DNA from 3 places in the Blautia sp. HA8986 genome. Region 3 is predicted to be linked to each of the others. Evidence: predicted binding sites of a transcription regulator. Region 3 holds the regulator's gene; each other region holds the start of a gene.
The links. The regulator Rex, encoded in region 3, represses fermentation and respiration genes when NADH is low (regulators of the CRP and FNR family bind a similar motif). The targets are predictions, from matches to a motif close to ATTGTTAANTANTTAACAAT.

Region 1 (10,280 bases), 500 kb from region 3:
CTCACGGCATGGAACACATTTACCGCAGCTCTCACGCTGTGTAAAGCTCATGAAGAAACGTGCAACCTCTACCATACAGGTATTCTCATCCATAACAACAAGTCCGCCGGATCCCATGATAGCATCCAGCTTCTTAACAGAATCAAAATCAAGCGGATGGTCGATCTGGTCATCGATCAGACATCCACCGGATGGTCCGCCGATCTGCACTCCCTTAAATGCAGCACCGCTCTTAAGGCCGCCGCCGATATCATAGATAATATGGCGAAGACTTGTTCCCATAGGAACCTCGATAAGACCAGTGTTCTCAATGGAACCGGTAAGTGAGAATGTCTTTGTTCCGGGGCTTCCCTCTGTACCGATGGTATGGAACCAGTCAGCACCCTGAAGGATGATCTTCGGTACGTTAGCGTAGGTCTCTACGTTATTAAGAACAGTTGGCTTGCCCCACAGACCCTGCTCAACAGTTCTCGGCGGTTTAACACGAGGCATACCTCTGTTGCCTTCGATGGATGCGGTCAGGGCAGAACCTTCACCACATACGAATGCTCCGGCACCCCGATTGATATGTAAGTGGAAATTAATACCGGAACCAAGGATATTGTCACCAAGAAGGCCATAGGATTCTGCCTGTTCAATGGCCATCCGGAGTCTCTGTACAGAAAGAGGATACTCGGCACGTACGTAGATATAGCCATCTTCTGCGCCTACTGCGTAAGCTGCAATGACCATACCCTCGATCATCTTGTAAGGATCACCTTCCATTACGGAACCATCCATAAATGCTCCGGGATCACCCTCGTCACCATTACATACTACGTAGCGAACCTTCTCGGGCTGACGTGCAACCTGTGACCATTTCTTGCCTGCCGGGAATCCGGCACCGCCACGGCCGCGAAGACCGGATTTCGTGATCTCATCAATAACACCCTGAGGGGTCATCTCAAAGAAAGCCTTTGCCATGGCTGAAAATCCACCTACAGCAATGTATTCATCAATAGATTCCGCATCGATCTTACCGCAGTTTTCAAGAACGATTCTGGTCTGCTGGTTCAAAAACGGAATATCATCCGGATGCGGACAGGCTTCATCATTATGGCGATAGAACAAACGCTCAACCGGAAGTCCGCAGATGATCGTCTTCTCAACGATCTCACGGCAGTCATCCACCTGTACATGTACATACTGATAATCATACGGTTCAATTCTCATAAGAGGTCCAAGTTCGCAGAGTCCCTGGCATCCGGTCTTAACGATGCCCACATGTGGAACATCCTTCTGCATTTCTACTGCAACACCCTCGATACCTTCACAGAGTCTTGACATTTCTTCATAAATCTTCTGAGCACCGGAAGCGATACATCCGGTACCGGAACAGACGAGAACACGGCAGGTATAGCCATCAAGATTCTTCTTAACCTCAGCCTGTTTATTTTTCAGATCTTCCATACTGGTTATACTCATACGTTCTCACCTCTCAATTCATTTAAAAGCTCAATAGCCTTCTCAGGTGTCATTTTCGGGTGAACCTCATCATTTACAGTTAAGGTCGGTGCAAGTCCGCATGCACCAAGACAGGATACTGTCTCAACTGTAAAAAGCATATCATCGGTTGTGTGTTTCTTATGGTTCAGTCCGAGTTCTTTAAGCATTGCTTCCTTTACAGGCATGGACTTACGTACATGACAGGCAGTTCCATCACATACCTTGATGATGTACTTGCCTTTCGGTTCAAAGGAAAAATTCTCATAGAAAGTAGCTACGCTGTACGCCTTCGCTTCTTTTACACCAATCTGTTCCGCAACATAAGTAAGAAGCTCTCCCGGGAGATAACGGTACTCAGCCTGGATATCCTGCATGATCGGTATCAGTGATGCAGCTTTCCGGCCGTAATGCTCGATGATCTCATCCGTTTTCCTGTAATACGTCTGGTCTAACATTCGGTTCCCTCCTTGTTTCTCATAGATTTTCCACTTGATTAACCTGTTCCTACCACAAGTTAATGATTTAACACTCTGTCAGTGTCTCATTTACGTGCCTATCATTATATTGCACTATTTTCGTGCTTTTAATTATAACTTATATCGTCATTTTTCACAAGTAATTTTTTTGCTTTTTTCAGAATATATCAAAAAGTTTACAACGCCTTACTTGTTTTGCATCTATTTTTTTCAATAAATGTGCATTTTTTAACATTCATGACAATAAAGAAACAAATATTCTTTTTTGTTTCTGTTAAAAAACATTTCCTGTTATTGATTTTATTTCTCAATTACTATAAGATGAATAAAAAGTGCGTGGAAAATATTTTAAACATTTTTTGAAAAGGAGAACATTTATGCGAAATCTCGACACACCAGTTAAACAGATCCGGCGAAAGATTTTTACAGAAATTGCGAAGATCGGATTTGAATCCACGGACGAATCCCTGATTCACGATATTGAATCCATCCCTTACAATATTGTAGAGGAACGCGCGAAATACCGCGAGAGCATCTATCGTGAAAGAGCTGTTGCAAGTGAACGTGTCCGTCTGGCTATGGGACTTTCCCTCCGCCCGGAGAACCGTTCTGTCCATCTTACTGACGGCGTAAAGTCAAGCAATATTGATGAGAAATATTACGAACCACCTCTTATGCAGGTAATCCCTTCTGCATGTTCTGCATGCGAATCCAATAAATACGAAGTAAGCAATATGTGCCGCGGCTGTGTTGCCCATCCATGCATTCAGACCTGTCCTAAAGGAGCCATCTCCATGGTTGATGGGAAATCTTTTATTGATCAGGACAAATGTATCCACTGCGGAAGATGCAAAGCGGTCTGTCCTTATGATGCCATTGCCCATAAAGAACGCCCCTGCGAACGTGCCTGTGGTGTAAAAGCTATCGAAAGCGATGAGCAGGGACGCGCTTCCATCAACCAGGATAAATGTGTATCCTGCGGTATGTGTATGGTCAGCTGCCCATTCGGTGCCATCTCTGATAAATCCCAGATTTTCCAGCTGGCACATGCCCTCCGTGAGGGAACTGAGATCATTGCAGAAGTTGCACCAGCTTACATCAATCAGTTCGGTGAAGATGTAACTCCCGGTAAATTCCGCTCTGCTTTAACTCAGCTTGGCTTTTCCAATATTTATGAAGTAGCACTCGGCGCAGACATCGGCTGTATTTCCGAGGCCCATCATTATGCAAAAGAAGTAGCCACCGGCAATCTCCCGTTCCTGCTTACCTCCTGCTGCCCGTCATGGTCTGTAATGGCGAAGAAATACTTCCCGGCTATGATCGACAACATCTCACAGGAGCTGACACCGATGGTGGCAACTGCCCGCATTGTAAAAAAAGAGCACCCCAATGCGAAAGTAGTATTCATCGGCCCCTGCGCCTCCAAGAAGCTGGAAGCCATGCGCCATTCCGTAAGAAGTGATGTAGATTTCGTTATCACCTTCGAAGAACTTTGGGGAATGTTCGATGCCAAAGATATCATTCCATCTGCATGCGAGGACATCCCGGAAGAAACCCAGACTGCAACAGCTGCCGGAAGAGGATATGCCATCGCAGGCGGCGTAGCAGGTGCTATTGAAGCCTGTCTGAAGGAATATTATCCTGATGTCCCCGTCCACATCGAACACGCAGAAAGCCTCGCTGAGTGCAAAAAAGTCCTCACTCTGGCCAAAGCCGGCAAGATCAAAAACTGCATGATCGAAGGAATGGCCTGTCCAGGAGGCTGCATCGGCGGTGCCGGAACCAATGCCGGCTTCGCAAAAACCTCCAAAGCACTCAAGAAATATGTAGATGGCTCAGACCCTAAGATTCCATCTCAGGAGCTTGAAAATCTGGAATTGAATTAAATACTTTTGACACAAAAAGATGTGCGTCCGTTTTTGTTCAGACGCACATCTTCTTTATTTTGTGATTTTCATGGTTTTTACATATCCGGTTGAAGTTTTGAATATTTTTTTATAAGCGGTCAGTTTTGATGCCGGCACGCGTATTACTGCTTTTTTATTGACTCCGGTGATTGCTTTGCTCTCCACTGTTTTTAAGCTCTTACTGCTGATTGTGATCCGGCTGATCTTACTGCAGTTCTGAAAAGCACCGCTGTAAAGCTTCTGCACTGCCGGCAGTGTGATGGTTGATGCCTTGCTTCCGATCTGAGTTAATGCCGTGCATTTATAGAATGCCTGTTTTCCTACTGCTGTTACTTTTGTGAAGCCATTGAGCTTTTTCAGTTTTGTGCAGTTTGCAAAGCTTTGGGTTCCAATGGTCTTTACAGAGGCCGGGATTGTTATTGTTGTAAGCCTCCTGTTATTATAGAATGCCTTTGCAGCAATAGAGGTCACTGCGTAGCTGCGTTTCTTGTAGGTTACTTTTGAAGGAACTGAAACTACTGCCCTGGAAACTCCTTTAGTGAGAGATACGCTGCGGCCTGTTCCTGTTTTTGTGATCTTGTAGGTAAGACCGGATACTTTGAAGGTTATGCCTTTTTTTGCTTCTGCAGATGGTTTCGGAGTTGGGGTGGCGATTTTTATTTTCTGCTCTTTTCCACAGTAACGACAATACTGCATTCCATATCCTTTTTCCTGCGCAGCAGCATCATAATAGTACTCATAACAATGATCCCCTTTATGATTTATAGTTAAAGAACGCGCAAAAGCCTCGTTTGTACGCTTCCCTGTTGTGGTAACTTCTGTTCCTTTAATGTTTACAGTTCCTGAACCTGTGATTTCCCTGCCAGATGTAGTAGAAAAACCTTTATTCAGATTAAGGACTCCTCCTTTTTCTATTTTAATCTCCACGCCTTGTCCCAGGCTAACTCTTTGCATATTTACAGTTCCACCAGATTTAATTAATATTCTGGCCGGATGTCCTAGCTTCCAGGAATGACTTAATATACTATGCTCCTCCTCTATATTGAGCACAGCTCCTTTTTCTACCACAAACTGCTCGTTATCTCCATCATGTGATAAATCCATATAATCTTTCACAGTTAAAGTTGTTCCGGTTGGTAATGTAAGTGCACCGCCATAGAATTTATCAACAGTTAATTTTCCATTTATTACAGTTTTTAATTCTTGCTGATCTTCTGCACAGAGTGCTCCAGTTATAGTAGAATCATTCGCATTCAGAGTGCCGCCCTGAATTCGAAGAGACCATCTGTCAGTAGACTTAACAGTTGCCTTTCTTTCTAAATTAAGTGTTCCTTTATATCCAATTACTGTTGATCCATCTGCATTTAATGTTCCTCCATTTTTTACTGTAATATTGTCGTACCAATTCCATCCACCAGACATATCTGCCCTTTTTACAGTCATGGAGCCACCATTATCAATAATTACATTTCCATGATACGTTCCACCATCTGTAAACCATTTTCCCTGTATGATCACTGCCACATCCTTGGTATATCCCATATCACCTTTCTGATTTACTGTGATCTGTTTAGGAATAACCCAAGAATCCCAGCCAATATCAAAGGCTCCAAGCTTTACCGTTGTATTTTCTTCAGGCCATCCAAATGGTGTTTCCGGTGCTATTGTACAATTTCCTCCTGCAGCATTTACAAGTGACTGATAATTGCGTACCCAGCTTTCTGTTCCATCTGCTTTCGCAACAACAGGTGCAAAAAGCATGGACGCAGATGCTGCAGCTGCCATTAATACACTGAAAATTTTTCTTTTTCGCATAGTTTTCCTCCCTGTGCTCTTTTCTTTTTATTTTACCATATTTCTCCATTTTTCCAATGTTAAAAATCACTTTTCTGATAATTTTTGTGAACAAAAAAGAGACATGCATCTTACACAAGACACATATCTCCATTTTATCATTTCTCCACAGTCTCTGTGCTCTCCGGCCAGGTATATTCTTCACCTTTCAGATCTGCCAGAAGGCTTCTAAGCTTATATCCATAGCTTCTCCCGGCGGCCCATCCACCACCATAAGGATTCTCCTGAATCCCAAGCCATTCCACATAAGGTGCACTTTCCCGGGTCACATACTGAAAACGGTTATCCACACAGGCCTGGTTCAGTTCATCTGAAGACGCATAAGCCTTCAAATGCTGTACCTGAGCCCGGATCCCGGACCTGACATCAGGAAAAGAATTTCCGGCAACACCGCCGCCGGTAGTCCCAAGTCCGGAAAAATTAAACTGCCCGGCACTGGCATCTCCCTGAAACTGAAGCCACCCGGTCTCAAGCATTGCCTGTTCATATACAACTTCACCACGGACACCCTCCGTATCCGCTTCCTCTATCACAATTGTGCAAAACGTATCAATGTCCGGTGCACCGCCCTCTGTCAGGATACCGGAAGGATACTCTACATTCTGCGCCTCATACTGCGCCACCATATCCTCCTCAGTCGCTGTGGTACATCCCATGATCGTATAATATCCGTAAGTATTATCTGTGGAATCATCCACAAAACTATCTATATCACTCTCTCCGGATGACTGCGGCTTGGAGATCTGTCCCTCCATGGAATGATCCACTTCTTCCGCAAAAACACCCACAGGCGTTCCGATCACCAGAACGCCTGCAAGCATCATCATCCGTAAACAAAAACTATTTCGGAATCTGTACATATATCAATAATCAATCCTTTATTACTGCGCTTTTCTCATTGCTGCTTCAACTACGTGTCCTACAAGAACAGAAGTTGTAACGCTTCCAACTCCGCCAGGAACCGGTGTGATCGCATCAACGATCGGCTCAACTGCCGCATAATCAACATCACCGCAAAGCTTACCCTCTGCATTAACATTGATACCTACATCGATAATGGTCTGTCCCTCTCTGACATAATCAGCACCGACAACACCAGCACGGCCTGCTGCAACGATCACGATATCAGCTTCTTTTGCAACAGACGGCATATCAACAGTTCTTGTATGGCAGATAGTAACTGTCGCATTCTTCTTAACAAGCATCATTGCAGCCGGTTTGCCAACTACAAGGCTTCTTCCGATTACAACAGCTTTTTTGCCTGTGCAGTCAATTCCGTAATGATCAAGGATCTCCATGCAGGCCTGCGGTGTGCATGGTGGGAATCCGATCTTCTTGCCTGTGAATACACCGGACATGGAAAGATCTGTCATACAGTCAACATCTTTCTCTGCTGCAAGTGCATTCTCGATCACTGCCTGATCCAGATGTTTCGGAAGCGGACGGAACAGAAGAACTCCGTGGATCTTGTCATCTTTGTTTACTTTATCAATTGTTGCAAGAAGCTCATCCTGGGAGACATCCTCCGGAAGAAGGATCTTCTCACATGCAACACCAAGAGTCTCACAGCGCTTTGTAGCACCTCTCTCGTAGGAAATATCGCTTGGGTTCTCACCAACGCGGATGATGCAAAGTGTAGGATCTACACCTTTTGCCTGAAGCTCTGCAACGTTAGCTTTGATCTTCTCATTGAGAGCTGCTGTAACTTCTTTACCTAATAACTGCTTTGCCATTTGTCTGGTTCCTCCTATTTCAATCTTCCGAGAACACTGTCAAATGTCTCGTCTGCAATCTTTGTATATTTCTCAAGCATAGCGTCTGCTTTTTTATTTAATTCCTCTGCATACGCACGGTCAGCCATGGATTTTGTGTTAATGTACACATTCAGGCTTGCTCCCTTAAGAGCTGCTTTGCAGAATGCAGCACCTACACCGGCATCACTGATTGCAAGCTTGGAACCTTTTGATCCGAACTCAACGATAAGTTCAATAGCCTCGCAGCATTTCTCCATGATCTCCATAGGAACAGAGCATGCTTCCTTGAGGGCAGCTTCCATTACCCGAGCCTTCTCAGCCTTCTCTTCCTCTGTCTCTCTTGGCATTCCGTAAGCCTTGGAAAGAGGCTCAAAAACTTCCGCATCTCTCTCAATCAGATGAAGGAAATCTTTCTGAAGCTGATCACATTTCTTTTTCAGCTCCCACATTTCCTCTTCTACATCTGCATATTTTTTCTTACCAACAGTAAGGCTTCCAACCATGTTTCCAAGAGCTGTACCAACAGCACCTACAAGGGCAGATGCACCGCCGCCGCCTGGAACAGGTGCCTTGGAGCTTAATACCTCGACAAATTCAGTACAAGTACTTGTAGAAAATCCCATAGGACTCTCCTCCTTATATTCTTATTTTAGCACTCCTGAGAGCCCATTGGGGGCCTTATAAAAAGCCCCCTCCGGTTGTTTCATAATCTTATGTTGTGATTAGAAGAGACCTGTGATCTTTCCTGTCTCATCTACATCAATCTTAGTTGCAGCCGGTACTTTCGGGAGACCTGGCATAGTCATAATCTCACCTGTAAGAGCTACGATAAATCCTGCACCAGCAGAGATCTTAAGGTTACGTACTGTTACCTCAAAGTCTTTCGGTGCACCAAGTTTTGTCTGATCATCTGTCAGGCTGTACTGTGTCTTAGCTACGCAGATCGGGCAGTTACCAAATCCAAGTGCCTCCAGCTGTTTTGCCTGTTTCTGAGCATTCGCTGTAAGAACAACTTTCTTACCACCATATACTTTCTGTACGATCTGGTTCAGTTTATCCTCAATGGAACCCTCAAGCTCATAAGCATATGTGAAATCGTTCGGCTCCTCAACAAGACGGATAACCTCCTCAGCAAGCTTCAGGCCACCCTCGCCGCCTTTTGCCCATACTTCGGAAAGTGCAACATTAACACCAAGCTCTTTACATTTTGCCTCTACCAGGTCAAGCTCTGCCTTGGTATCTGTCGGGAATGCGTTGATTGCAACAACACATGGAAGCTTGTAAACGTTCTTGATATTGTCAACATGTTTCAGAAGGTTCGGGATACCCTTCTCAAGAGCCTCAAGGTTCTCATTGTTAAGATCAGCTTTTGCAACACCGCCGTTGTATTTCAGCGCACGTACGGTTGCTACGATAACAACTGCACTTGGTGTAAGACCAGCCATACGGCACTTGATGTCAAGGAATTTCTCAGCACCAAGGTCAGCACCGAATCCAGCCTCTGTGATAGCGTAATCAGCAAGCTTCATAGCCATCTTTGTAGCTGTTACGGAGTTGCATCCGTGAGCGATGTTAGCGAATGGTCCGCCGTGTACGATTGCAGGAACATGCTCCAGTGTCTGTACAAGGTTCGGTTTCAGGGCGTCCTTCAGAAGTGCTGTCATAGCACCCTCTGCATGAAGATCACCTGCTGTTACTGGTTTCTGCTCGGAAACTTTACCATAGGTATATCCGATAATGATTCTGGAAAGTCTCTCCTTCAGATCCTTGATGTCACTTGCAAGACAGAGAACTGCCATGATCTCAGATGCAACTGTGATATCATATCCATCCTCACGCGGCATACCATTTGTTCTTCCGCCAAGGCCGTCTACTACATTACGAAGCTGACGGTCGTTCATGTCAACGCAACGTCTCCATGTGATCTTTCTCGGATCAATATTCAGCTCATTGCCCTGGAAAATATGGTTGTCGATCATTGCTGCAAGAAGGTTATTAGCTGCACCGATAGCATGGAAGTCGCCTGTAAAATGAAGGTTGATATCCTCCATCGGAACTACCTGAGCATAACCGCCGCCTGCTGCACCGCCTTTTACGCCGAATACCGGTCCCAGGGACGGCTCACGAAGTGCAACCATTACGTTCTTTCCAAGTTTCTGCATTCCGTCAGCAAGACCAACTGTTGTAGTTGTTTTTCCTTCTCCTGCCGGTGTCGGGTTGATAGCTGTTACAAGAATCAGCTTACCATCTTTTTTGTCACTCTCATTTAACAGATTGTAATCAATTTTTGCTTTGTACTTTCCGTACTGCTCCAGATATTTGTCGTCAATACCTGCCTTCTCTGCAATCTGTGTGATTGGAAGCATTTCGCACTCCTGTGCAATTTCGATGTCACTTTTGAATCCCATAATGTTACCTCCCTTTAGGTATTTTTACAGTTTTTAATCCCTTAAAACTGCATCTCTATAAAAACAGGTCCCATCCTGTTCTTAACTATTTTAAATTTAAAGACATTTCAGAAACGCCTTTAAAGACCCAATGATAACGTCTCCCATAACAGCCATGTCCTCAGCTGCAAAGGAAACCGGAAAATTATCGGAAAACAAGATCTGTGAGGACGGTGGAAATTCATCGTCACCTTCCCACAAAATCATCTGAATCTGATATCCGGAAAAAATCTCTACCTGATAGGAAATATCTCCATGCTTTACAGGAACTGCATGGATATGCTCCATGATCCCTTTAAAATCCTTCAGCCTGTTTCCGTATGTAAAAGCCAGCCGCTTGATACATCTTCCATCAAA
Region 2 (10,280 bases), 880 kb from region 3:
CCAAGTGTATCAGTCATACCGTAGGAAGCAGGACCTGCTGCCATGTTATCCGGGTGAAGTGTACGTCCTGTACCACCGCCGGAAGCAACTGAGAAGTATTTTTTACCTTTCTCGTTGCACTCTTTTTTGTATGTTCCTGCTACCGGATGCTGGAAACGAGTCGGGTTTGTGGAGTTTCCAGTGATGGAAACGTCAACGCCCTCTTTCCACATGATAGCAACACCCTCTGGAACGCTGTTTGCGCCGTAGCAGTTAACTTTTGCACGAAGTCCCTCTGAATAGGATTTACGGAATACTTCTTTAACCTCGTTCTTATATGGATCATACTCTGTCTCTACATATGTAAAGCCGTTGATACGGGAGATGATCTGAGCAGCATCTTTACCAAGACCGTTCAGGATAACACGAAGAGGTTTTTTACGAACTTTGTTTGCTTTCTCAGCGATACCGATAGCACCCTCAGCTGCTGCAAAAGACTCATGTCCTGCAAGGAAGCAGAAGCAATCTGTCTCTTCCTCAAGAAGCATTTTTCCAAGGTTTCCATGTCCAAGACCTACTTTACGTGTGTCTGCAACAGATCCCGGAATACAGAATGCCTGAAGTCCTTCTCCGATTGCTGCTGCTGCATCAGCTGCTCTTCTGCAGCCTTTTTTGATTGCGATTGCTGCACCTACTGTATAAGCCCAGCAAGCGTTCTCGAAGCAGATCGGCTGAATGCCTTTGATCTGATCGTAAACGTTCAGACCTGCGTCTTTAGTGATTTTCTCAGCTTCTTCGATAGAAGCGATTCCATAGCTGTTTAAAACAGAATTGATCTTGTCAATTCGTCTCTCATATGATTCAAATAAAGCCATTTCCTGTAACCTCCTGATTTTTTCACCTTACGAATGTAATTACTCTTTTCTTGGGTCGATGATCTTAACAGCATCTGCAACACGGCCGTACTGACCTTTTGCTTTCTCCCATGCTGTGTTCGGGTCATCACCTTTCTTAATGAAGTCAGTCATTTTTCCAAGGCTTACGAACTGATATCCGATGATCTCATCGTCCTCATCAAGAGCGATACCTGTAACATAACCCTCAGCCATTTCAAGGTAACGAGGTCCTTTTTTCAGAGTTCCATACATTGTACCAACCTGAGAACGAAGTCCTTTTCCAAGATCCTCAAGACCAGCGCCTACTGCAAGTCCGTCCTCAGAGAATGCAGACTGGGAACGTCCGTATACGATCTGAAGGAAAAGCTCTCTCATAGCTGTATTGATTGCATCACATACAAGGTCTGTGTTCAGTGCCTCCATTACTGTAAGGCCCGGAAGGATCTCTGCTGCCATAGCTGCAGAATGAGTCATTCCTGAACATCCGATTGTCTCAACAAGTGCCTCCTGAATGATTCCCTCTTTTACGTTAAGGGACAGCTTACAGGCACCCTGCTGCGGAGCACACCAGCCTACACCGTGTGTAAATCCGGAGATATCCTTTACTTCTTTTGCCTGAACCCATTTTGCTTCTTCCGGGATCGGAGCGGCACCATGATGTACGCCCTGTGCCACTGGACACATTTCTTCTACTTCGCGTGAATAAATCATTTTAAAACTCCTTTCAAGTATAGATTGACCGATGTTATTGAGAAAAAAAGTTCGATAACACCCTATGGGTATTTTCTCACAAAACCTTTGTTTCGTCCAGTCATATTTGATAATTTTTTGCCATAAAAGGTATATTATTGGAAGTTATCTCTTCAGGTATTATATACCTAACTGTCAAATATTTCTGGCAACTGTTCTATATCTGTGATAATATATTAGCAAGTCTGACCTTGGAGGTGTATTTTTTATGAATGTGTCAGCAGAATCTGTTTTTCCAGAAAAATACCGGATTCTCAGCGGAAGCACGCTGAAAGTGATCGCTGTTGTTACTATGCTGATCGATCATATTGGCGCAGTTCTTTTAAGTATGTATCAACCTGCCCTTAAAACTCTTTTTACACTTTTCGGAAGAGAATACAGTGTGTATCTGATTTTTCGTGATATCGGCCGGGTGGCATTTCCAATCTTCTGTTTTCTCCTTCTGGAGGGATTTCTGCATACCCATGACCGTTTCCGGTATGGCATGAATCTTTTTATTTTTTCACTGATTTCTGAAATCCCGTGGAACCTGATGTTCACCAACACTCTGCGTTATGAAAAACAGAATGTGTTTTTCACTCTTTTCCTTGGGTATCTGGCATTTTGTGCAATCGAACATTTTCAGGCTAAACAAACAATGCAGCTCTTCTGTATCCTGGGACTGCTTGCTGTTTCTGTTTTTCTGAAAGCAGATTACGGATGGCGGGGATATATTTTTCTGCTGATCATGTATTATATGAGAAACGATAAACCGGGACAGGCGATCCTGGGAAGCTGCTGGCTCTATTATGAATGGAGGGCCTGTTTCGCTTTTCTGTCCATTAACATGTACAATGGAGAAAGAGGATTTATCCGCGGAAAAGCGGCGAAATACTTCTTCTACTGGTTTTATCCGGTCCATATTATAGGACTGGTGGTGATCAGGCGGATTTTGTTTTTGTCATAGTGTTAATTTCTTTTCGGGGAATTTTTGTTCTTGACAGAATGGGAATGGGGCCTTTTTCCAGGGAGACACTATGCCGATAGAATTTAAACTGAACAAAAAAACGGCCCGCTTTGCGGGCCTGTTCTCTGTTTACGAATCACTTCAGTAAAAAAGAAATCTTCTTTTACTTACTTTTTCTTAATAATCTCTTTGGCATTCTTATAAATAGAATCTGCCGGAACGCATCCTCTTACCGGTGACAGGGGATAGATATTGGAATTTCTTCCGATCACAGTTCCCGGATTGAGTACAGAACCGCAGCCAACCTCAACATGATCTCCAAGCATTGCTCCGAACTTTTTAAGTCCGGTCTCGATCTTCTCATCTCCGTCTTTCACAACAACAAGTTTCTTGTCGGATTTTACGTTAGAACAGATTGATCCGGCTCCCATATGGGATTTGTATCCAAGTACTGCATCTCCAACATAGTTGTAATGCGGAACCTGTACCTTATTAAACAGTACTACATTCTTAAGCTCAGTGGAATTACCAACTACTGCGCCCTCGCCAACAATGGCCTTGCCGCGGATAAACGCACAGTGGCGCACCTCAGCGTCTTTACCGATGATCGCCGGACCTGTGATGCTTGCTGTCGGTGCAACAGCAGCTGATTTTGCGATCCAGATATTCTCGCCTTTTTCCTCATACTCAGCCGGGTCAAGAGTTTTTCCCAGTTTAATGATAAAATCTCCGATCTCCGGAAGAACTTCCCACGGATAGGTCTTTCCCTCAAAAAGCTCTGCAGCGATGGTCTCGCCCAGATCTAGCATATTGCTGATGGTAAAATCTTTCATCATGATTTTTTTCCTCCCTGTCCGGAAGCCCGCTCCTGCTTCCTGTAATTTACAGCGGCCGCATCAAAAAACTGCCGCAGGTTATACTGATAATTGCTGGCCTCAACCTGCCGGGTCCTTACCCGCACAAAATGTTCCAGCTTATCCATATATTCCTGTTCCGTAATACTCCCCTCTGCCACATAGGTGAGCCCCTTTTCCCAGCTTGCAGTAAGCTCCGGATTCAGAAGCTGCCGGATAGAGCAGTTTACCACATCAAAAATCATTTCCCCAAGAAGCGTTGGAGTGATCACCTGAGTCTTTTTATTCAGTGCCAGATATTTGATGTTAAAAAGCTTCTTCAGAATCTCAGCACGGGTAGCACTGGTGCCGATCCCGCTGCCCTTGATCTGAGCACGAAGCTCTTCATCCTCGATCAGCTGACCTGCATTTTCCATGGCAAGGATCATGGAACCGGAATTGTATCTCTTGGGCGGTGAAGTCTCACCCTCTTTGATACTTAAGCCGTTCACAGGAAGTATATCACCCTTTTTCAGCTTCTGCAACGCATCCAGAAGCACGGTATCACAGGAAACCTCTTCTTCCTCTCCATTACCGTCTTTCTCACCGTCAGAAACTTTTTTCCGGGCAAAAGAATTCGCGGCAACTCTTAAATACCCCTCTTCCTTCAGAACCTTAAAGGATGAGAAGAATGCCTCACCGTCCAGCTTCGTCACAAGACTCACCTTCTGATAAACGGCCGGCGGATAAAAAATACACAAAAATCTCCGTACAATAGTCTCGTACACACGCTGTCCAGTAAGAGACACGCTTCCAAGCGCGTTCAATCCCTGACCGGTAGGAATGATCGCGTAATGGTCTGTGATCTGCTTGTCATTCACATATCTGGTTTTTGCAATGCTTTTCCAGGATTCCATCCCAAAAACCTCTGCTGCCGCAGCACCGGCCTGCTGATAATTTCGAAGACCGGAAATATTCTTGTATATCTCCTTGGCCACTGCCGTGGAAAGAACTCTGGCATCCGTTCTAGGATAAGTCACCAGCTTTTTCTCATAAAGCTCCTGTACGATCCGGAGTGTCTCGTCCGGACTGATCTTAAACAGCTTTGAGCACACATTCTGAAGCTCCGCCAGGTTAAAAAGAAGCGGCGGATTTTTGTTTTCTTTTTTTCGTTCCACCTTTTCCACAATACAGGAAAGGGGCTGGTTCACCATCAGCTGATCGATCAGCATCTGTGCATGCTCTTTTTTCCTGAAGCCGTTCTCTTTATAAAGATACGGGGACTGAAAATACCGGCTACCTTCCACAGCTCTCCACTCTCCGTCAAAATTCTCTCCCGCAAGAGCAATGCTGCTTAAGACACGGTAAAACGGTGTCTTCACAAAGACACGGATCTCCCGTTCTCTTCGCACCACCATTCCAAGAACACAGGTCATCACACGGCCAACTGCGATCGCCTGATATTTGGAATGGAGATAATTCGTTACACTGTTTCCATAGCGCAGAGTCAGCACTCTGGAAAAATTAATCCCCATAAGGTAATCTTCTTTTGCGCGGAGATAGGCAGACGCTGCCAGATTATCATACTCTGAGATATCTTTTGCTTCCCGGATTCCTCGAAGGATTTCCTCTTCTGTCTGGGAATCGATCCACACTCTTTTCTGGACTTTCCCACTTACACCTGCCATCTGCGCCACCAGCCGATAGATATATTCTCCCTCACGCCCTGAATCAGTACACACATAAATGGTCTCTATATCAGGTCGGTTCAGCAGTCCTTTTACGATTTCGAACTGTTTTCTGACCCCGGGAATCACTTCATATTTAAATTCGCGCGGCAAAAAAGGCAGGGTATCAAAACTCCACCTTTTATACTTGATATCATATTTTTCGGGATAGCTCATGGTAACCAGGTGTCCAACACACCAGGTCACTACAGAATCGCTGGATTCCAGATATCCGTCTTTTCTCTGACCGTTAATCTTCAAAGCCTTCGCAAATTCCTGTGCCACGCTGGGCTTCTCTGCTATGTATAAAGCCTTTGCCATACTATTTATCTGCACTCATCTTTCTAAGCGGCCATGCAAGAAGCACAGCTCCGCCAACTATATTTCCTAATGTTACGATCACCATACTCTTAAGCATGGCACCGACAGACAATCCGGGAACCATACAATACGCAACTGTAAAGATGCCCATATTTGCAATACAGTGCTCAAATCCGCTGACAACGAAACCTGAAATACAGATCACGATCATCAGAAACTTGCCTGACTCACTCTTAAGCTTAATGCCGCAAAGCACTGCAAGACAGACAAAGAAATTACAAAGCACTGCACGGAAAAACATCTGTCCTGCCGGAATACTTAGTTTTCCGTTTATAAAGCCGGCAAAATAATCTGCAGTACCGGACGCTCCGGCACCTACAAAAATCCATGCCAGAATCAGGCATCCCACAAAATTGCCGATATAACTGATTCCCCATACCTTGCCAACGTCTTTCCATGATACGCTCTTGTCATACGCACCAAACGCCATTACCAGATTGTTACCTGTAAAAAGCTCTCCGCCTACCATCACGATCAGAAGTACCGCGATGGAGAACACGATGGCTCCAAGGAATTTCCCCCATTCCGGGAATGTCTTGGAAAATACATTTCCCACAACATTACTGTAGATCATCGCCACATCAATAAAAAATCCGGCCATGATCGCCCGCATAAAGTATTTTCCAAAGTTGCTGTTCAGGAGATTGATCTTACCTTTCGCAGCGGTTGACAGTTTCTCTACATCCTCCCTGTTCATAAATAGCACCTCCACATTTTTTTAGCAAGCGTGGCACTTTGCTGCTGCTTCTTTGTTCACAGCAGCACGCTTTACGGAAATCTGCTTTTCATATTGTAACACTTTATCAAATAGTTCACAACAAAAATGAGAAAATTTCCGAAAAATCATGTATTGTTACACACAACAAACACTATCTCCGTCAGGCGGATATTCTCACTCTGCATTCAGTTAAGTCAGAACCCGGTAGATTCCGTCCCATGCAAGCTCTTTTTCCTGCAAAAAAATCTCTGTCTCTTCCTCAGACTGCTTCTCGCATTTCCAGGCAAGCCCGCATTCGGCACTGATCTCAGACGGGATCGGAATCAGCCTTCCCGAAAATCCCGACTCCTTAGACGTTTTTTCCATCTTCATAGCTGCTGTTGTGGTAGAAAAGGTAATTACCGTTCGAATTTCTTTCTTACGCATTTACTTCTGCTCCTTAATATACGCTCCTGTCGCACGGACACTTCACAGGCATTCTCTTTGCAGACCCCTTCAGAAGTTTCCTCTGAGACGCAAAAACAGGACACCGAAAAGCTCCGATATCCCGTTCTGCTGATACTTTTTATTTCATATGAAGATTTACCTGATTATTTAGCCTGGATATATCCCTTAGCTTTCAGAGTCTCTGCACAGAGAACAGCTCCGCCTGCAGCTCCTCTTACTGTGTTATGGGAAAGTCCGATGAACTTGTAATCGTAAACAGTATCTTCACGAAGACGTCCTACAGATACTCCCATTCCGTTCTCATAGTTTACATCCATCTGTACCTGCGGACGGTTATCCTCCTCAAGATACTGGATAAACTGCTTCGGAGCACTTGGAAGGTTAAGCTCCTGCGGAGCTCCCTTAAACTCAACAAGTTTCTGGATCAGCTGCTCTTTTGTTGGTTTCTTGCGGAATTTAACAAAAACAGCTGCTGTATGTCCATTGAGAACCGGAACACGTACACACTGACATGTAATAACAGGTGTGGTAGCCGGAACGATCACGCCGTCCTCGATCTTACCCCAGAGTCTTAACGGCTCTTTCTCACTCTTCTCTTCCTCACCACCGATATACGGGATAATATTGTGCTCCATCTCCGGCCAGTCTTTGAATGTTTTTCCTGCTCCGGAAATAGCCTGGTATGTAGTAGCTACTACTTCATATGGCTCGAATTCTTTCCATGCGGTAAGTACCGGTGCGTAGCTCTGGATAGAGCAGTTCGGCTTAACAGCTACGAATCCGCGAGTTGTTCCAAGACGTTTCTTCTGGAACTCGATAACATCGAAATGCTCCGGGTTGATTTCCGGAACTACCATCGGAACATCCGGTGTCCAGCGGTGTGCACTGTTGTTGGAAACAACCGGTGTCTCTGTCTTGGCATACTCTTCTTCGATAGCCTTGATCTCATCTTTCGTCATATCAACTGCGGAAAACACAAAGTCAACAGTAGCTGCAACCTTCTCTACCTCGTGGATATCCATAACTACCAGCTTCTTCACTGCCTCCGGCATCGGAGTATCCATTTTCCATCTGCCGCCTACAGCCTCCTCGTAGGTCTTGCCTGCACTTCTGGGGCTTGCTGCCACAGTAACCACCTCAAACCACGGATGATTCTCCAGAAGAGAAATAAATCTCTGACCAACCATTCCAGTTGCACCTAAAATACCGACTTTAAGCTTTTCACTCATAATAAAACTCTCCTCATCTTGTGTCCCTCTATGGCACACATTTGTCTTTTCCGTAAATACTATACCAATTTTTCCAAAAATGCAAGCATTATCTTAATTTTTTTTAAGATAATCTTTATTCTGAGCGATCACCTGTTCCATCACATCCGGTCCAGGTGCACCTAATGTTACACGTTTCTCCACACAGGTCTTCATGCTGATAGCTTCGTAGATATCCTCTTCAAACACAGGGCTGATCTCCTTGTACTCAGAGAGCGGAAGCTCATCCAGGGAGATTCCTCTGTCCAGGCAAAGGAGAACCAATCTTCCTACAATACCATGAGCATCACGGAACGGAACTCCGTGATTTACCAGATAATCTGCTGCGTCTGTAGCGTTTGTAAAGCCTCTCTTTGCACTTGCCTCCATGTTCGCCTTGTTAAACTGCATAGTAGAAACCATGCCTGTAAACAGAGCGATACAGCCCTTTACAGTGTCAATAGCATCAAAAGTAAGCTCTTTGTCTTCCTGCATGTCTTTGTTGTATGCAAGCGGAATTCCCTTCATGGTTGTAAGGATAGATGTCAGCGCACCGTAGACACGGCCTGTTTTCCCGCGGACAAGCTCTGCGATATCCGGGTTCTTTTTCTGCGGCATGATACTGCTGCCAGTGCTGTATGCATCATCGATTTCAACGAAACGGTACTCATTGGAGTTCCACAGAATGATCTCCTCGGAAAAACGGCTCAGGTGCATCATAATGGTAGAAAACGCACTGAGAAGCTCGATCACGTAATCTCGGTCAGATACGGAATCCATGCTGTTTCTGGTCGGTGCATCAAAGCCAAGAAGCTCTGCAGTATAGGCACGGTCCAGCGGATAAGTAGTTCCTGCCAGTGCTCCTGCTCCAAGAGGACAGGTATTCATTCTCTTACGGATATCGAACAGTCTGTCTCTGTCTCTTCGGAACATCTCAAAATAAGCACCCACATGGTGAGCCAGAGTTACCGGCTGTGCCTTCTGAAGATGAGTAAATCCGGGCATATAGGTGTGCACGTTCTCTTCCATGATCTTCTGCAGGGCAAGAAGAAGGTCTTTCAGCTCTTTATCTGTCTCATCGATCTCATCCCTGACATAAAGCTTCATATCAAGAGCTACCTGGTCATTACGGCTTCTTCCTGTGTGAAGCTTCTTTCCTGCATCTCCGATACGATCGATCAGGTTTGCCTCCACAAAGCTGTGGATATCCTCATATTCAGATGTGATCTCAAGCTTGCCTGCCTCCACATCTGCCAGGATTCCGTCCAGTCCCTCTGTGATCTGATTCTTTTCTTCTTCTGTCAGAATCCCCTGTTTCGCAAGCATGGCTACATGTGCCTTGCTTCCGCGGATATCCTGTCTGTAAAATTTCCGGTCAAAGGAAATCGATGCGTTAAAATTATAAACCAGCTTGTCCGTTTCTTTTGTAAAACGGCCTCCCCATAACTGTGCCATATTATTCTTCCTCACTTTTCTTTTTTGCTGCAGAAAATATTTTGTCGGGCAAAAATTCTTCTGCACTTCTCTGTGTTAGTGTACCATACTTTCATAAAAATGCAAAGATTTTCATACTTATACATTTTCTGCGTTTCTCTGCCTGTCCCGCTCCTGGGCTTCTCTTTTTGAAAAAACACATCCGCAGTAGTTCTGCCTGTATAATTCGTGCTCATGGGATAATTCAATGGAACGCTTATAGCCGTTCTTCTTCTTGAAATCAGACGGCAGGTGAGTGACTTTATAAATCCCTGACAGCTCCTCACCGATCTCGTTGATCTTTTCTGCATTTTTCAAAGGACTGATACTAAGAGTGGTGGTAAAATAATCATAACCGCCGTCCCTGGCAATTTTCGCCGCCTCTTCCATACGCAGACGATAGCACTTAAAGCAGCGTTCCCCTCCCTCTGGCACATCCTCCAGACCTTTTGCCATATCATAGAATTCCTTCGGATCATAATGTCCTTCCACCAGAGACACCGGATGGGTAAACTCCATCTCTCCGATCAGCCGGCGGATCTCTGCCACCCTGTGAGCATATTCTTCTTCAGGCGCAATATTGGGATTGTAAAAAAATATGGTGATCTCAAAATACTGTGACAGGTATTCCATCACATAACTGCTGCACGGCGCACAGCAGGCGTGAAGAAAAAGTCTGGGGGTTCTGCCTTCTTTCCGAACATTTTCGATCAGCTTATCCAGCTCTTTCTGATAATTTCTTTTATTCAAAATCGGATCTCCTTTCCGTCCATCGTATTCATTACTGTTTGCTGCATGACCAGCAATACTCTGAATATATTACCTGTAAACTGTAATCATCATTTTCTATATTGCCGAATCTATCCCCGGCACCACGGAACAT
Region 3 (10,280 bases):
CAACCTCCTCTGAAGGATAAATGCCATAGATGGTGATTCCTGCACGGACAACATTAAGGTTGGCTTCCGGAACACGGATGATGCCGGCGCTGTTGGAGCAGTGGCGAACCGGAATATGCACGCCTCTTTTTTCCAGAAGATCTGCAAAACGCAAATAGCGGTCAAGCTGCACAAGTGCAGGAGAACGGTCAAACTCATCTGCTCTTGCAAAATGGGTAAACATTCCCTCGATCACAAGATTCGGAATCTTTGCAATTTCTTCGATCCTGACGGCATTCTCCGGAATATCCGCGTAGCCGATCCTGGTCATTCCGGTATCCAGAGCCAAATGAATATGTACATCTTTTCCAATGCGCGCTCCTGCCCTGGCATACTCCACTGCAGTATTCAAATCGGAAATGGTGATCCGGATATCATTGGCAGCAAGCTCCTCATAATATTCCTCAAAAACAATGCCCAGAATCAGGATCGGTTTGGTAATTCCGGCATGCCGAAGCTCCAGTGCTTCCTCTGCTGTAGCTGTGGCAAATCCCCAGATATAATCATAATCATGGATCAGTTTTGCGATAGCTCTTGCTCCATGTCCGTAGCCATCCGCTTTGATCACCGCAATAATCCTGGTTCCTTCTTTTACATTCCTGTGCATTTCTTCAAAGTTATGGGCAATGGCATCCAGAGATACCAGAGCCTTGACTCTCTCGTATTTTTTCATAATTTTGACTCCTCTTCACCTATCGCTAAAGCCTGTGGCAGAGCTTCAATGATATCCCCTGCCAGCATACTGCGCTTTCCCTTTTCAGCGGCTGCAAGATCGCCGCAAAGTCCGTGAAGATAAACACCTAACGCGGCCTTTAAAACCATTGGAGGCTGTTCCTCCGTTTTCAGATACATACATAACACACCTGCCAGAATACCAGAAAGCACATCTCCGCTTCCAGCAGTTGCCATACCGGAATTGCCTGAAATATTCAGATAAATATCTCCGCTGCCATCTGTAACTACTGTGCATGCATCTTTCTGGACACATACGCAGCCAGCTTCTCCTGCATAACCTGCAGCTGTTCCGGCAATGTTTTCCTGGATCTCCCGGATGCTTTTGCCACAAAGACGGCTCATTTCTCCAATGTGAGGTGTCAGGATCACATTTTCTCCCAGGAATTCCCTCCACTGCGGATGCATGGCCAATAGGTTCAGTCCATCTGCATCCAGGACAAGCGGCTTTTTCTCCCGGGCAGCAGCCGTAAGAAACCACTGTTCTCTCTCACGGCTGGCCCCCGAGGTTCCAAGCCCCGGTCCGATTACGATCACATCACACCAGGAAAGAAGCTGTTCATTGGATTCCTCGTCAAACCGGGTGCATACCATGGCCTCCGGCAAAAGGATCTGCAGCGGTATCCGGTTCTCTTCCACTGTCTGGATCTTCACCATTCCCGCTCCGGCCCGGAGTGCTGCACTGGCGCTTAAATAAGCAGCCCCGCACATCCCCTCACTTCCGGCAATAAAAAGGATTTTCCCAAAAGTTCCCTTGTTCCCGCCGGGATCACGCTCCGGAAACAGCTTAAGATCTTTTCTCTCCAGACAGCGTGCAGATGCCTTTACAGCTTCCTGCTCATAGATCCCGATATCCGCTATGACGATCTTTCCTGCATACAGTCTTCCCGGGTAAAAACAAAGTCCTCTTTTTACATAGGCAAATGTAACAGTAAGATCGGCACTGAAGGCAATTCCCATTTCCAGGCCAGTATCTCCGTTCACTCCTGACGGGATGTCAACAGCGATCTTCTTTGCCCGCGCACTGTTCATCTCATGGATGATCTTCGCATAATGTCCCTCGATCGGACGCGCAAGGCCCACACCGAACACGGCATCTACTATAGTAGTATATTCGCTCCAGTCCGGGTTATTCACTTCCGGCACATGATAACCTGTTGCAATCTTGTACTGCAGTGTCGTCTCCCTGGTCATTTTTTCCTTGTTTCCGACCATATAAAATTCTGCCCGGATTCCCTTTAGATAAAACAGTCTGGCAATGGCGATCCCGTCACCGCCATTATTTCCGTTTCCGCAGACTACCAGGATCTTTTCATTCTTTTCCAGGTATTTCTCTGTTTCCTCTACTACTTTTAATGCTGCCCGCTCCATCAGAACTTCCGATGCCACACCGATCTTATGGATCGTGGCACTGTCCAGGTTCTTCATTTCCCCGCAGGTAACAAGTTTCTTCATTCTGGCCCCTCCCCTCTCACATAGAGAAAGCTGCCGTTTCCGGCAGCCTCATACTCCACTTCTGTTATTCCACATGCTCCTGCCTGTATTTGCTCAGATTGTACGACAGTGTCATCAGGCTCTCGGAAAGATGTACGTTCTCAACAATAACATCATCCGGTGTCTCAAGATCAAGATGTGCAAAATTCCAGATTGCCTTGATCCCGTTCTCTACCAGAATATCTGCCATTTCCTTAGCTTTATTCTTAGGAAGGGTGAGAATGGCAATCTCTACGTTGTTTTCTCTAAGGAAAAACGGAAGCTCACTGAGCATCTGGATCTCAAGTCCGCGAACCGCAATGCCCTCAAGCACCGGATTTACGTCAAAGATCCCTACCAGCTTAAATCCACGTTTTTCAAAATCTACATAGTTGGCAAGTGCCTGTCCCAGATTACCAGCACCCAGGATGATCATCGGGTGAACGGTATCCAACCCCAGGATCTTACCAATCTCCGTATAAAGATAATGTACATTATAGCCATAACCCTGCTGACCAAAACCGCCGAAATTATTAAGATCCTGACGGATCTGGGAAGCTGTGGTATGCATCTTCTTGCTTAACTCATTGGAAGAAATTCGTTCTACATTGTCTTCCATCAGCTCTCCTAAGTAGCGGTAATAGCGTGGCAGACGCTTAATCACCGCTTTCGAGATTTGTTTTGTCTCCACGATAGTTTCCCTCCTTGTCCTACACTAGGTTAATTATACCGAATTGACATTTTCCTGTCAATCAAACTTGTGAGTTATGTACAAATTTCTTCATATTTTTTTAAAAAATTGATTTTTTCTTTGAAATCCCGGCAGTTTCCGTTATAATAGGTGGAGGATTTTCCCTGTCTTTTAAAGGCAGAGGCAGGATCTTTTGTACAGGAGGACAGTTTTTATGATTTTATCATGTCAAAATATATGCAAGGCTTTTGGCGAAAATGTTATCTTAAATAACGCATCTTTCCATATCGAGGAACGGGAAAAAGCGGCTCTCATTGGATGTAACGGTGCAGGCAAGACTACGCTTCTTCGGATCATCATGCAGGAGATTTCCGCAGATTCCGGAACTGTAGTTCTATCCAAGGACAAAAATATCGGCTATCTCGCTCAGTATCAGGATATTCACGGCCACCACACCATTTATGAGGAGCTTCTTACCACCAAGCAGCACATCGTTGATATGGAACGTCGCATCCGCAATCTGGAGCAGGAAATGAATAATGTTACAGGCGATGACCTGAATCACCTGATGGAAACTTACACCCGCCTTACTCATCAGTTTGAGTTGGAAAACGGCTATGCTTACAAGAGTGAGCTCACCGGTGTCCTGAAAGGTCTTGGTTTCACAGAGGAAGATTACGACAAGCAGATTGAGAAGCTTTCCGGAGGCCAGAAAACACGTGTGGCACTTGGAAAGATGCTTCTCTCCAAACCGGACATCCTGCTTCTGGATGAGCCTACCAACCATCTGGATATGGAGAGCATTTCCTGGCTGGAGACTTATCTTCTTAACTATCCGGGAGCTGTATTTATTGTATCTCATGACCGTTACTTTCTTGATAAAGTTGTCACCAAGGTCGTAGAGATCGAAGCTGGTGAGACCCGAGTTTTCAGTGGCAACTACTCTGCCTATGCGCTTAAGAAAGCACAGCTTCGCGATGCCCTGTATAAGGCATATCTGAACCAGCAGAGAGATATCAGACATCAGGAAGCAGTTATTGCCAAGCTGAAATCTTTTAACCGCGAAAAATCCATCAAACGTGCAGAGAGCCGCGAGAAGATGCTGGATCGTGTACAGCGCATTGAAAAACCGCTGGAAATCCAGGATCGGATGCGCATCTCCCTAGAACCACGTGTTTTAAGCGGAAATGATGTTCTTCATGTAGAGGATCTTTCCAAAGCATTTCCCGGACAGACGCTGTTTTCCGATATTTCCTTTGACATCAAACGAGGAGAACGTGTGGCACTGATCGGAAACAACGGAACAGGCAAAACTACCATGCTGAAGATCATAAATGGTCTTCTGGAAGCAGATGCCGGTAAATTTTCCCTTGGTTCCAAGGTGCAGATCGGATATTACGATCAGGAACATCATGTTCTGCATATGGATAAGACGATCTTCCAGGAGATCTCTGATACTTACCCGACGCTTACAGAGACTGAGATCCGCAACATGCTGGCAGCCTTCCTTTTTACAGGGGATGACGTATTTAAAGAAATCTCCGCTCTTTCCGGTGGTGAGCGCGGTCGTGTCTCCCTTGCCAAGCTGATGCTCTCAGAAGCCAACTTCCTGATCCTGGATGAGCCTACCAACCACCTGGATATTGCCTCCAAGGAGATTCTGGAAGAAGCACTTGTAAGCTATACCGGTACTGTGCTGTATGTATCCCACGACCGTTACTTTATCAATCAGACAGCAACCAGGATCATGGAACTGACCAATCAGGCTGTTGTAAATTATATCGGTGATTACGACTATTATCTTGAGAAAAAAGAAGAGCTGACCAGTGCCTACGCTCCTGACATCAATACCCCGGAAGCTCCGCAGGAAGAAAAAGCAGTCTCCGAGAACAAGCTTTCCTGGCAGCAGATGAAGGAGAAACAGTCAAGGAAACGAAAACGGGAAGCTGAACTGAAAAAAGTAGAAGCCCGCATTGAAGAGCTGGAAACAAGAGATAAAGAAATTGATGATACCATGGTTCTCCCGGATATATGTACCAACGTGGCAGAATGTACGAAGCTCAGCCGCGAAAAAGCAGCCATCGCAGAAGAACTGGAAGAGCTTTATGAGAAATGGGAAGAGCTGGCCTAATGGTCAGCTCTTTTTCTCTCCTGCAAGTTCCTTAAGAAGGATCTCCTCAAACTGTGGTGCACAGGCAAGGATATCACCATTCGTCAGATAAACCGGTTCTTCGCCTTTCCAGGTCCTGACCACGCCTCCTGCTTCTCTGACAATAATGGTTCCTGCAGAATAATCCCAGGGTTTCAGGTCACGCTCAAGATAACCATGCTCTCTTCCGCATGCCACATAGCACATATCAAGCTCTGCGGAACCTGTCCGGCGGAAATCCCCGCATTTCATAAAGATATTATAGAAAATCGGAAACAGATTCTTTGCTTCGGATTTCGTATATGGCGTGGAACCGTAGGAAATCACAGCATCCCCGAAATGCTCTGTGGAAGAAGCATGAATAGCATTACCGTTAAGATATGCTCCCTCACCTTTCGCTGCATGAAACAGCTCATCTGTAAACGGATTAAACACAGCTCCGAAAACGATCTCTCCTTTTTCGTAAAGTCCAAGTGCAACAGCACTCATACGGAAATCCAGGATCAGATTGGCCGTTCCGTCAATAGGATCCAGGATCCAGTAAGTTCCCTCTTCGGAAAGTCCCGTATTCTCCTTCTCCTCTGCGATCAGGGCAATATCCGGAAAAGCTTTTCCCAGTTCTTCCTTCAGGAAATTCTGTACAGCCAGATCCACATTCGTCACATAGTTGGCCGCACCTTTCACCATAACTTCCTCATTTTTCATCTCTTTTAAGATCAGATTCTTCGTCTGTCTTACAAGAAAGAGCACCTGTTTCTGTTCTTCTGCTGAAATCATTATATTTCCTCCCATAAACAATACTCTGTTCCATGATCAAAAAATCAGCTGCAATATTCTCTATCGGACCAGCCTGCCAAGATGCAGTTCAAAACATACTCCGTCATTACGGTCAGTACCCTCTTTCACTGCATCCCTGATAGATGCCGAAATAAAGTCCACTGCCATATCCGCACAGGCCTCCATAGAGTATCCCTTTACCAGGCCTGCACTGAGTATCGATGCAAAAATATCTCCAGTACCTGAATAGCTGCCTCCGGCTTTCTCCGCGAAAACCCAGGAACATTTCCCGTTCTCCAGAACAAGATTTCCCATCTTTACAGTTTCTCCCTCTTCCTGCTGATCCACACCTGTGATCACAACTGCAGAAAGTGAAAATTCTTCTGCAAGTTTTCGCCCGGTTTCTTCGATCCGCTCCAGCCGTTCCTGTCCGGTGATGGTCTGAAATTCTTTCCAGACTGTTTTCATTTTCTCTTTTCCATAAAGAAGGACCAGTGCTTCCGTCAGATTAGGCGTGATCACACAGGAACGTTTCACAAGTTCACAAAAACGTCTTCGCAATGCTTCCGTATAGATCGGATATACCTCTCCGTCATCTCCCATTACAGGATCTGTAAGGATCAGCGTATCTTCTGCTGCAAACATATCCATAAATTTCAGAATCTTATCTGCCTGTTTCTCATCGGAAAGAAACCCTGTATAAATACCGTCAGGAACAAATCCACGTTCCTTCCACTGTTCCATATATGGTTCCATATGATCTGTAAAATCCTCACAGAAATAAGCTTCGTAGCCTGTCTGATTACTTAAAACAGCGGTAGGAAAAGGGCATGCCTGCACTCCCATCACCGAGATAACAGGGATCGCTGCTGTAAGTGAACATTTCCCCAGCCCGGAAAGATCATTGATCACTGCTATTTTCTTCATCTTACTTCTCCAGTCTTGAGTTTTTTTCTGTATTATTATAGAATATATCATCAGGTTTACGCAATCATTTTTGGAAGGAAATTATCATACCTATGTTAAATATATCCACAAAACATAAAAAAGAACATCTTTATCTGGAAGTGTATCACTACTACAGAAAACTGATCATGGAGAACCGTCTTCTCCCGGGCAGCAAGATGCCATCTCTTCGCAAATGTGCCCAGGAACTTAAGCTAAGCCGCACCACCATTGAGAATGCCTATCTCCAGCTTGCCGCAGACGGCTACATTATCGCAAGAGCCCAGAGCGGTTACTATGTCACCGATATTGCCAGAAAACAGCATCCGCATGCACTGGAAAAACATCCCCGGAACATCATTCCCTGTATCTACGATTTCGCCTCCTCCGGCGTTGACAGGGAGAGTTTCCGATTCGACCTCTGGCAGCGCTATATCAAAAGTGCACTCCGCCAGGATGAACGTATGCTTTCCTACGGAGAGCCTCAGGGAGAAAAGGATTTTCGTGAAGTTCTCTCCGACTACATCCGGGAACGTAGGAACGTGATCTGCTCTCCAGACGATATTGTGGTTGGTGCCGGTCTCCAAAGTCTCCTCCAGATCCTCTGTCCTCTGCTCCGTGAACGTAAGACCGTTTCGTTCCCTACCCCCTCCTTTATCCAGGGCAGCACAGTTTTTGAGGATTACGGATTCGACGTCCATTACCGTGACAAAACCTGCGATGTGATCTACGTATCCCCTGCACATATGACCAAATGGGGTGAGATCATGCCTGTGAAACGACGTCTGGAACTGATCCGCCACGCAGAGGCCAACGGACACCTTATCATTGAAGATGATTTCGAAAACGAATTCGTTTATCTCCAGAAGCCAACTCCATCCCTGTTCGGACTTGCAGGCGGAGAGAATGTAATCTATATCGGATCTTTTTCCAGACTGCTGCTTCCTTCCATTCGTGTCAGCTTTATGGTACTGCCCCCATCTCTCCGGGAATTATACGAAAAAAAAGCAGCCCGGTATAATCAGACAGCTTCCAAGGCAGAACAGATTGCTCTCTGTCAATTCATCCGGGACGGCCACATGCTTTCCCAGACAAGGAAACTTCGCCGCCTTTATGCACAGAAGCTGAAAGCTCTCACTGCTGCCGTGAAGAATACTTTTGGAAAAAACTGCCAGATCATAACAGGGGCAGCAGGCACCAGCCTGGCTCTTACCATCCCCTGTTCATCCACCGGCGAACAATTAAAAAAGGCAGCCCGCTTACAGGGGCTGCGCCTGGAAATCTTAAACGAAACAGAGAATGATATCACCCTTGTTCTCTCCTGTTCTTCCATTCCTGTGAATGATTTTCTGCCTGCCTGCCAGCTTCTGAAAAGCGTGGCAGACAATCTTTAAGATTATGGTTATCAATCTCTTCTGTTATCGATCATATAAAGTAGTGCGTTCACAATGCACGCTGCAATGTTACTTCCGCCTTTACGTCCTTTTGCAACAATGTAAGGCACATCTGCATGCATGATCAGCTCCTTGGACTGTACAACATTTACAAATCCCACCGGCACGCCGATGATCAGCTCAGGGGAAATCTTCCCCTCTTCGATCAGCTCATAAAGACGAACCAGCGCGGTTGGTGCATTTCCAATGGCAAAGATCAGCTTTTCATTCATGGATGCTGCTTTATCCATGCTGGCTGTAGCTCTTGTTGTTCCGTTCTTTTTCGCCATTGCAGCAACATCTTCATCAGACATGAAGCAGAACACCTCACCGCCGTATCTTGCAAGTGCACGTTTATTGATTCCTGCTTTTGCCATCTGCGTGTCTGTTACAATGCACGCCCCATTACGGATGGCTTCCAGTGCTCGTTCCACAGCATCTTCGGAAAAGCAGAGATTTTTTGCATAATCAAAATCTGCACTTGTATGAATGCAGCGTTTTACGATCAGTTCTGTCCCAGGGATCAGAGGTGTGTCCCCAAGCTCCTCTGTGATGATCTCAAAGCTTCTTTTTTCGATCTCCATAGGTTTTACATTTTCAAGCTCTACTTTCATTTCTCTTCGTCCTCCGCGATCCCGTTCTCCAGGATTTCATAGATTTTTTTCATATCCATATGTTTTCGAAGCTCTGCTGCCAGAATATCATACTGCTGTTCCTTAAATGCCGCAAAGTCAACACCTGTCATATTTTCCACATCAATGCCTTTTTTCTCACCGATCACACGGATAATGGCTTCAGCTGATTCCTCCTTGTCAAAAACTCCGTGGATATAGGTTCCGCAGACATTTCCTGCAAAAGCACCTTCTTCTTTCTTCTCGCCGCTGACACTGTCTGTGATCCTGGTAGCTGTACCAGCTTCCGCTTTCAGGATACTCTCACCCATATGAATCTCATAGCCTTCCACTTCTGCGCCTGAAAGATGTGCAAACACACCGGAAAGTTCTCCGAAATGTCCCTGTACCCTTGTTCTTGTTTTCTTCTCTGCAAATACAGTATCCATAGGAAGAAGTCCCATACCTTTCATGGAACCGCCATTCTCCACGCCATGAGGATCGCTCAAAGTTTCTCCCAGCATCTGATAGCCGCCGCAGACACCGAAAATCAGCTTTCCTCTGGAAGCCTCTTTGAGAACAGCTGCCTCCATACCGCTTTCCCTCATCCAGATCAGATCGCCCATTGTGTTCTTTGTTCCCGGCAGGATGATCATGTCCGGAGAATGAAGATCTCTCGGATGTTTTACATAGCGGAGGGAAACTCCGGGGATACTCTCAAACGGATTGAAATCCGTAAAGTTGGAAATCCTTGGCGTACGGATCACCGCAATATCGATCACACCAGCTTCCTGTTTCCGATCAAAACGCTCTGTCAGGCTATCTTCATCTTCTACCTGGATATCAAGATACGGAGCAACACCCACAACAGGAATGCCACTTCTCTCTTCCAGCATCTCAACGCCAGGATCAAGGATGGTCTTATCTCCGCGGAATTTGTTTATGATGAGACCCTTGACCATGGCTTTTTCATCTTCTTCCAGAAGCTCCACCGTACCGATCAGCTGTGCAAAAACCCCGCCTCTGTCAATATCTCCTACAAGAAGTACCGGTGCCTTGGCCATCTTCGCCATTCCCATATTTACAATGTCCTCATCTTTGAGATTGATCTCAGCCGGACTTCCTGCGCCTTCGATAACGATGATATCGTTTTCAGCTGCAAGAGCATTGTAGGCTTTCATTACATCCGGAACAAGTTTCTTTTTGTATTTGAAATAATCTCTGGCACTCATAGTTCCAAGAACTTCGCCGTTTACGATCACCTGAGAGCCTACATCATTGGTAGGTTTCAGAAGGATGGGATTCATAAGAACAGATGGTTTGATCCCTGCTGCCTCGGCCTGCATAACCTGTGCCCGTCCCATCTCCAGGCCATCTTCCGTAATAAAGGAATTCAGTGCCATATTCTGTGACTTAAAGGGAGCCACCTT

Region 1: the regulator Rex is predicted to act here: its motif matches at 1,996-2,015, upstream of AC04Q4_RS01995 (complex I 24 kDa subunit family protein).
Region 2: the regulator Rex is predicted to act here: its motif matches at 1,692-1,711, upstream of AC04Q4_RS00355 (iron-sulfur cluster assembly scaffold protein).

Annotation. Positions count from the first base shown of each region.
Region 1 is NZ_JBWLUQ010000001.1:451,156-461,435, reverse strand. It holds gene AC04Q4_RS02000 (NADH-quinone oxidoreductase subunit NuoF) at 1-1,464, opposite strand, end outside; gene AC04Q4_RS01995 (complex I 24 kDa subunit family protein) at 1,461-1,940, opposite strand; gene AC04Q4_RS01990 (4Fe-4S dicluster domain-containing protein) at 2,339-3,847, shown strand; gene AC04Q4_RS01985 (leucine-rich repeat protein) at 3,902-5,683, opposite strand; gene AC04Q4_RS01980 (glucosaminidase domain-containing protein) at 5,821-6,582, opposite strand; gene AC04Q4_RS01975 (bifunctional 5,10-methylenetetrahydrofolate dehydrogenase/5,10-methenyltetrahydrofolate cyclohydrolase) at 6,604-7,455, opposite strand; gene AC04Q4_RS01970 (cyclodeaminase/cyclohydrolase family protein) at 7,470-8,099, opposite strand; gene AC04Q4_RS01965 (formate--tetrahydrofolate ligase) at 8,199-9,884, opposite strand; gene AC04Q4_RS01960 (DUF3786 domain-containing protein) at 9,981-10,280, opposite strand, start outside.
Region 2 is NZ_JBWLUQ010000001.1:70,433-80,712, reverse strand. It holds gene AC04Q4_RS00360 (GGGtGRT protein) at 1-854, opposite strand, end outside; gene AC04Q4_RS00355 (iron-sulfur cluster assembly scaffold protein) at 894-1,586, opposite strand; gene AC04Q4_RS00350 (TraX family protein) at 1,834-2,571, shown strand; gene AC04Q4_RS00345 (LbetaH domain-containing protein) at 2,739-3,407, opposite strand; gene AC04Q4_RS00340 (DNA topoisomerase) at 3,404-5,452, opposite strand; gene AC04Q4_RS00335 (formate/nitrite transporter family protein) at 5,454-6,209, opposite strand; gene AC04Q4_RS00330 (putative Se/S carrier protein) at 6,420-6,656, opposite strand; gene asd (aspartate-semialdehyde dehydrogenase) at 6,821-7,906, opposite strand; gene argH (argininosuccinate lyase) at 8,000-9,379, opposite strand; gene AC04Q4_RS00315 (epoxyqueuosine reductase QueH) at 9,497-10,147, opposite strand.
Region 3 is NZ_JBWLUQ010000001.1:951,214-961,493, forward strand. It holds gene alr (alanine racemase) at 1-712, opposite strand, end outside; gene AC04Q4_RS04365 (NAD(P)H-hydrate dehydratase) at 709-2,226, opposite strand; gene AC04Q4_RS04370 (redox-sensing transcriptional repressor Rex) at 2,291-2,935, opposite strand; gene abc-f (ribosomal protection-like ABC-F family protein) at 3,150-5,066, shown strand; gene AC04Q4_RS04380 (inositol monophosphatase family protein) at 5,070-5,861, opposite strand; gene AC04Q4_RS04385 (pyridoxamine kinase) at 5,922-6,788, opposite strand; gene pdxR (MocR-like pyridoxine biosynthesis transcription factor PdxR) at 6,881-8,200, shown strand; gene AC04Q4_RS04395 (precorrin-8X methylmutase) at 8,212-8,853, opposite strand; gene AC04Q4_RS04400 (cobyric acid synthase) at 8,850-10,280, opposite strand, start outside.